2 regions of the Enterobacter sp. UPMP2061 genome follow, and region 1 is predicted to be linked to the other one. Evidence: predicted binding sites of a transcription regulator. Region 1 holds the regulator's gene; the other holds the start of a gene.
The links. Region 1 encodes Fur, which represses iron uptake genes when iron is present. Its sites were predicted from a motif close to ATAATAATGAGAACNACTATCAA; they were not measured.
Positions count from the first base shown of each region.

Region 2: the regulator Fur is predicted to act here: its motif matches at 2,116-2,138, upstream of exbB (tol-pal system-associated acyl-CoA thioesterase).

Region 1 covers NZ_JBSKJP010000001.1:417,344-421,149, forward strand. The annotation lists gene chiP (chitoporin ChiP) at 1-1,218, shown strand, start outside; gene chiQ (ChiQ/YbfN family lipoprotein) at 1,266-1,592, shown strand; gene fur (ferric iron uptake transcriptional regulator) at 1,735-2,181, opposite strand; gene fldA (flavodoxin FldA) at 2,473-3,003, opposite strand; gene ybfE (LexA regulated protein) at 3,159-3,446, opposite strand; gene ybfF (esterase) at 3,575-3,806, opposite strand, start outside.
Region 2 covers NZ_JBSKJP010000015.1:40,203-44,008, reverse strand. The annotation lists gene ACWKXX_RS20245 (hypothetical protein) at 1-388, shown strand, start outside; gene ACWKXX_RS20240 (hypothetical protein) at 369-815, shown strand; gene exbD (TonB system transport protein ExbD) at 896-1,321, opposite strand; gene exbB (tol-pal system-associated acyl-CoA thioesterase) at 1,326-2,054, opposite strand; gene metC (cystathionine beta-lyase) at 2,306-3,493, shown strand; gene yghB (DedA family general envelope maintenance protein YghB) at 3,636-3,806, shown strand, end outside.

The DNA of each region.
Region 1 (3,806 bases):
AAATACAAAACCAACCTTTCTCACTCGACCTGGAACGCTAACCTTGATTTCCAGTCGGGATATGCCGCCGATATGTTCGGGATCGATATTGCAGCGTTCACCGCAATTGAAATGGCCGAAAATGGCGACAGCGGCCATCCGAACGAAATTGCGTTCTCCTCCAGCAATAAAGCCTACGACGAAGACTGGTCCGGCGATAAAAGCGGAATCAGCCTGTATAAAGCGGCTGCAAAATTCAAATATGGTCCGGTCTGGGCGCGTGGAGGTTATATCCAGCCAACCGGCCAGACGCTGTTAGCACCGCACTGGAGCTTTATGCCAGGTACCTATCAGGGTGCGGAAGCCGGTGCTAATTTTGACTACGGCGATGCGGGGGCGTTGAGCTTCTCCTATATGTGGACCAACGAGTACAAAGCGCCGTGGCACATTGAGATGGACAAGTTCTATCAGAATGATAAAAAAACCAAAGTTGATTATCTCCACTCGCTGGGGGCGAAGTACGACTTCAAAAACGATCTGGTGCTGGAAGCTGCTTTTGGTCAGGCTGAAGGCTATATCGATCAGTACTTTGCTAAAGCCAGCTACAAATTTGATATCGCGGGTAGCCCGCTGAGCACCAGCTATCAGTTCTACGGTACGCGCGACAAAGTCAGTGATGGCAGCGTAAATGATATCTATGACGGCACCGCGTGGTTACAGGCGTTGACCTTCGGCTACAAGGTAGGTCAGGTTGATTTACGTCTGGAGGGAACATGGGTCAAGGCAGAAGGGCAGCAGGGCTACTTCCTGCAACGTATGACGCCAACCTACGCCTCTTCCAATGGTCGTCTGGATATCTGGTGGGATAACCGCTCTGACTTCAACGCCGACGGCGAAAAGGCGGTCTTCTTCGGCGCAATGTATGACCTGAAGAACTGGAACCTGCCTGGCTGGGCAGTGGGTGCGTCCTACGCGTACGCCTGGGACGCGAAGCCAGCAGATATGGCTACGCCAGACGCCTACTACGATCCGAATTACCGTCTGAAAGAGTCTTCATACAGTCTGGATGCGATTTACACCCTTCAGGAGGGCCGTGCGAAAGGCACGATGTTCAAACTGCACTTCACCCAGTATGACAACCACTCCGATATCCCGAGCTACGCGGGCGGTTACGGCAACATCTTCCAGGATGAACGTGACGTGAAATTCATGGTCATTGCGCCATTCACAATCTTCTGATGAATACGCAGGCGGGCGAAATCCCGCCTGCATGGAGACTGCATATGATGAAAAAAATGGTAATCGTTGCGCTGCTGGCATCGGGGCTGGTGGCGTGTGCGCAGGATCAGGCGCAGAAAGAAGACTCCCGTCTGAAGGAGGCGTATAGCGCCTGCATCAATACAGCACAAGGATCGCCAGAGAAGATTGAAGCCTGCCAGAGCGTGCTGAATGTGCTGAAAAAAGAGAAAGCGCATGAGCAGTTTGCGACGCAGGAAAATGTTCGCGTGATGGATTACCAGGCCTGTATCCAGGCGCGGAAAAGCGGTAACGATCAGGAAGTGGCGAAGCGTTGCGATAAGATCTGGGACGAGATTCGCAATAACAATAAATAAGTTGCTTTATGCCCGGTGGCGCTGCGCTTACCGGGCCTACAACGGTGTCACAGCCCGTAGGCCCGGTAAGCGCAGCGCCACCGGACTTTTTTCAGGCAAAAAAAAGCCAACCTTACGGCTGGCTCAGAGTATGAACACGATATTATTTCGCGTCGTGCGCGTGGTCGTCTTCGCGGCAATCGCCTTCAGCGCAGTGACCGTACAGGTACAGGCTGTGGTTGGTCAGGCGGATGCCATGACGGGCGGCGATTTCACGCTGGCGTGATTCAATGGAATCATCGCTAAATTCAATGACCTTGCCACAGTCGAGGCAGATCAGGTGATCGTGGTGATGCTGCTGAGTCAGCTCGAACACGGATTTACCGCCTTCGAAATTATGACGAGTAACAATGCCCGCGTCATCAAACTGGTTCAGCACACGATAGACGGTTGCCAGCCCAATCTCTTCACCCATATCGATAAGACGCTTATAAAGGTCTTCCGCACTGACATGGTGATTGTCTGGCCCCTGAAGCACTTCAAGGATTTTTAACCGAGGAAGCGTTACTTTCAGGCCAGCTTTCTTTAATGCGGTATTGTTGTCAGTCATGCGGAATCTGTCCTGTTGCTAAACGATTCACTTCAAAAGAAGAAGTGACAGAAAATGCACTTGGGATAATGCGTCTCATTATAGAACTGCCATGGCTAAATGAAAACTGCAAGTCTCAAGCAAAGTATGCTTATAAAAACGTGGTATCACCAACAAACTTGTTCGATGGCACCCACTTTTTACCAGGGGGATATTGTACAGGTCTGGGCGAAAAAGTTAAAAGTTTGTAGCAATTAATTTAATCGGTTTTACCTGGAAAACGGGCGCAACCGGAGTTGCGCCGCAGGGATATCAGGCGTTAAGGATATCGTCCAGGTTCAGCTCTTCACGAACCTGCTTAACCCATTTTTCTACACGCTCAGCGGTCAGCTCTGGCTGACGGTCTTCATCAATGGCCAGGCCAACGAAGTGATCGTCATCTGCCAGACCTTTGGACGCTTCGAAATGGTAACCCGCCGTTGGCCAGTGACCGACGATCGCCGCACCGCGTGGCTCAATGATGTCGCGAATAGTGCCCAGCGCATCACAGAAATACTCAGCATAGTCTTCCTGATCGCCACAGCCAAACAGGGCAACCAGCTTGCCGTTGAAGTCTACTTCTTCCAGCGTCGGGAAGAAATCGTCCCAGTCACACTGTGCTTCACCGTAGTACCAGGTCGGGATGCCCAGCAGCAGGATGTCATAGCCCTCGAGATCTTCTTTGCTGCTCTTGGCGATGTCATGCACATCAGCAACGTCTTTACCGAGCTGTTTTTGAATGTTTTTTGCGATATTTTCAGTATTGCCGGTATCACTGCCAAAGAAAATGCCGATGATTGCCATGAGTAAAATAACCTCTTGAAACTTAATGGTATGGTGGCGCAAATTGTCCACGGATAAGGGCAATAATAGCAGAACAGGCAACCCTGCGGAAACAGCTATCACGCAGGACTGCACTCTGTGCTACATGAAAAAGGTAATATTGGGGATTTTCTGACTCACGCCTTGCCGCGTAACGTCTCAAGCTGGGCGATCAGCATCTCTTCGATCAGTTCGCTGCGGCTGATGTTGCGCGCGTCAGCTAACTCGTTAAGCGCATCGACGGCATCGGCATTCAGCTTCAGTTCGACACGCTTAAGCCCACGATTTTTATCGCGTTTAAGCTGGTTGCGTTTATTGATACGCAGCTGTTCATCGCGCGAAAGCGGATTCGTTTTCGGTCGTCCCGGTCGACGCTCATTCGCGAACAGATCTAGTGTCGTACGGTCCGTTTGTTCTTTGGCCATGATTCTGAGACTTCGGGGGAAACACGCCGCCCTGCTAATGCCCGGGCGATAAGCGCGCCATCATACATCACCCAAATCCACACGCCAACGACTGGAAGCCCGTCGTCTTCCGGTCGCTGGCTTTTTAATCAATTCGCTGTATCAGTAAGATAGCGGCGAATGGCGCGCAGGACGGCATCCGGTTTTTCCGCGTGTACCCAGTGCCCGGCACCCGCAATAACGTGAGCGCGAGCCTGCGGGAATTGCGCCAGCAGCGTGTCACGGTATGCATCAGTGACGTAAGGGGAGTTGCCGCCGCGAATAAAAAGGGTAGGGTGCGGCCAGGCGGGGACGGTTTCCCAGCCCACAATATGCGAATAC
Region 2 (3,806 bases), on a different contig from region 1:
TGTCCCGGCAAAGTACCACATTACGCCTGTGGAACAGCCTTCGACGGAAGCAGATAAAGAGGCGAATTTCACTCAAGGAAAAAGAAAACTCTCCGACTATGAAGCCGACATATTAATTGGTGTTTCACGCACCGGCAAATCCCGTAATATGGTGCTGGAAGAGCACGATCGCCATTTAAAAGAGCGTTTATTTCGCGCCATCAAGATTGAAGCCTTAGTTCATCTACTAAATGATTTACAGGCCGAAGGGGAAATAGATGCCCAGACGCTAAGTCAAATAATGACCGAGAAAACGCAGCAAATAAATGAGGCTGGCAATGAAATTTGGCTTAATTTAATTACGCGTGAAAAAAACAATCCCATTTTTTATGACCTGGGGGAAGATTAACGTGAATGATGACAGCGGTAATAACGTTTATTTGACTTTAGATGATAAGAAAAGCGATGAATTTATCTTAAAGCAGAATCTCGACGCCCTGAAAAAGATAAAAAATGACGAGATGACGCGAATTACGCAGGATTTGGTTTCGATTCCGGCCACGCTGGTGCGCCTGAAATGGCAGAATCGTCGGGAGATTTACGCCTTGCAGGCCAAGGAGGAGATTTACGGCGCGGTGATGAACGCCATTATTGAACAGCGCCCTGAGCTTAAAGAGAAGATCCTCGGGCGACTGGAGGCGAACTATCAGTACCTGCTGGCACGCGAGACAGCCACCCTGCGCCTGACCCGTAAACTCTCGGAAGGTCATTACCGAACTTCAAACGTGACCTGTGTAGCGCTTGATGAAGAGGCGCCGACGGCGCCTTCAGTGTGAGTCAACAATGATTGTTGCGGAATGCAGGCCGGGTAAGGCGACGCCGCCACCCGGCAGGGAAGGCTGCAAAAGCTTTCGTTTTACTTCGCGGCCGCTTTCTCTTCGCCGACCAGACCAATCTTCAGGTATCCCGCCTGATGCAGCGTGTCCATTACCTTCATCATGGTTTCATAATCGACGGTTTTATCCGCGCGGAAGAAGACGGTGGTGTCTTTCTTGCCGCCGGTCAGCTGGTCCAGCGCCGGAATAACCGAGGCATCCGTTACCGGATCGTTGCCCAGGAACATGGACTTATCGGCCTTCACGGACAGGTAAATAGGCTTTTCCGGACGCGGCTGCGGCTGGCTGGAGGACGCAGGCAGATTCACCTTCACGTCCACCGTCGCCAGCGGTGCGGCAACCATAAAGATAATCAGCAGAACCAGCATGACGTCGATAAACGGCGTCACGTTGATCTCATGCATTTCACCGTTATCGTCCAGATTTTCATTAAGACGCATTGCCATACAATCAACCTACGCGCAGTTTGGACGCCGCATGTACCGGTTTAACGGCGGCGTTCAGGTCCAGATCGCGGCTTTGCAGCAGCAGAACCTGCGCGGCAACGTCACCCAGTGTGGCTTTGTAACTGCCAATCATGCGCGCGAAGATGTTATAGATAACAACCGCCGGGATAGCGGCAACCAGACCGATAGCCGTGGCCAGCAGCGCTTCTGCGATACCCGGCGCGACGACCGCAAGGTTAGTGGTCTGCGTCTGGGCGATACCGATAAAGCTGTTCATGATGCCCCAGACGGTACCGAACAGGCCGACGAACGGGGAGATGGCGCCGATAGTCGCCAGGTAGCCGTTACCGCGGCCCATATGACGACCCACGGCCGCAACGCGACGCTCCAGACGGAAGCCGGTACGCTCTTTAATGCCTTCGTTATCTTCACTGCCTGCGGAGAGTTCCAGCTCGTTCTGCGCTTCGTTCACTAACAGGGTAGTCAGGCTTTTCGCATGGAAGGATGAGGTGATATCAGAAGCCTGATCCAGAGAGCGGGCTTCCGCCAGCTGCTTCTGCTCACGCTTGAGGCGGCGTTTTTGTGAAAGAAGTTCGGCGCTCTTGCTGAAGAAGATAGCCCAGGTGATCACGGACGCCAGAATCAGGCCGATCATCACAATCTTAACTACGATGTCAGCATGTTGATACATGCCCCAAACGGAGAGATCCGTCTGCATCAAATTATTACCCACTCTGTATCTCCAGGACGCAAATCACAAAATCTGAACGTAATAATATCAAAACGTCGTCGAATTGATAGTAGTTCTCATTAGTATTTACATAGTGCCGTAATTTTCGCTCACTTTCCTTGCGCTTACGCAGTAAAAATTTCTTATGCGAATTTTTGATAATATTTTCTGCTTATTCGATAAGCATCCGGATGCACATTCTGACAATCGTGGTAGTCTGGACGTCCAGACGTATAAAAATAGGGTTAGCGAACATGACTAAAAAGCAGCTTGAGACCACGCTGGTGCAGGCAGGACGCAGTAAGAAATACACGCAGGGCTCGGTCAACAGCCTGATCCAGCGCGCCTCCTCGCTGGTGTTTGATACCGTTGAAGATAAAAAAATCGCTACGCGTAATCGCGCGAAGGGCGGGCTGTTTTACGGTCGTCGTGGCACGTTAACCCATTTCTCGTTGCAGGAAGCCATGTGTGAACTGGAGGGCGGCGCGGGCTGCGCGCTGTTCCCGTGCGGCGCGGCGGCGGTCGCCAATACCATTCTGGCGTTTGTGGAACAGGGTGACCACGTCCTGATGACCAATACCGCCTACGAGCCAAGCCAGGACTTCTGCACCAAAATACTCAGCAAGCTCGGCGTCACCACCAGCTGGTTCGATCCGCTGATTGGGGCCGGTATTGCCGCGCTTATTCAGCCCAACACGCGCGTTGTGTTCCTGGAATCTCCCGGCTCCATCACCATGGAAGTGCATGACGTCCCGGCCATCGTGAAGGCGGTGCGCAGCATAGCGCCGGAAGCGATCATCATGATCGACAACACCTGGGCGGCAGGTGTGCTGTTTAAAGCCCTGGAATTTGACATCGATATCTCCATTCAGGCGGCGACCAAATACCTGATTGGCCATTCCGACGGCATGATCGGTACGGCGGTATCTAACGCCCGCTGCTGGGATCAATTGCGTGAAAACGCCTACCTGATGGGCCAGATGGTGGATGCCGATACCGCCTACATGACCAGCCGGGGCATCCGTACGCTCGGTGTGCGTTTGCGTCAGCATCACGAAAGCAGCCTGCAAATTGCACAGTGGCTGGCGCTGCATCCGCAGGTGGAGCGCGTTAACCATCCGGCGCTGCCGGGCAGCAAGGGCCACGAATACTGGCAACGTGACTTTACGGGCAGCAGCGGGTTGTTCTCATTTGTTCTTAAAAAGCGCCTGAATGACGCCGAACTGGCAAGCTATCTGGATAACTTTACCCTCTTCAGCATGGCCTATTCATGGGGTGGGTTTGAATCGCTGATCCTGCCCAACCAGCCGGAGCAGATTGCGGCCCTGCGCCCGGGCGGCGAGGTGGACTTCGAGGGGACCTTAATCCGCCTGCATATCGGGCTGGAAAATGTGGACGATTTAATTGCGGATTTATCGGCAGGATTTGAGCGCATCGTGTAAAGTGCTGGCTAAAATGTACTCCCCGGACGCTATTCTGAACACCGCAAGCAGAAAAGTCTGTATGAGATGCGCCTGCGATCAACCCCGACAGGCAAAATTGGGAGTACAATAGCGTTATATCTGCTGTTCCACAGGAAAGTCCATGGCTGTTATTCAAAATATCATCACGGCGCTCTGGCAACACGATTTTGCCGCGCTGGCGGACCCGCATGTCGTCGGGATTGTCTATTTCGTGATGTTCGCGACGCTGTTTCTGGAAAATGGATTACTGCCAGCCTCATTTTTACCCGGTGACAGCCTGCTCCTGCTCGCA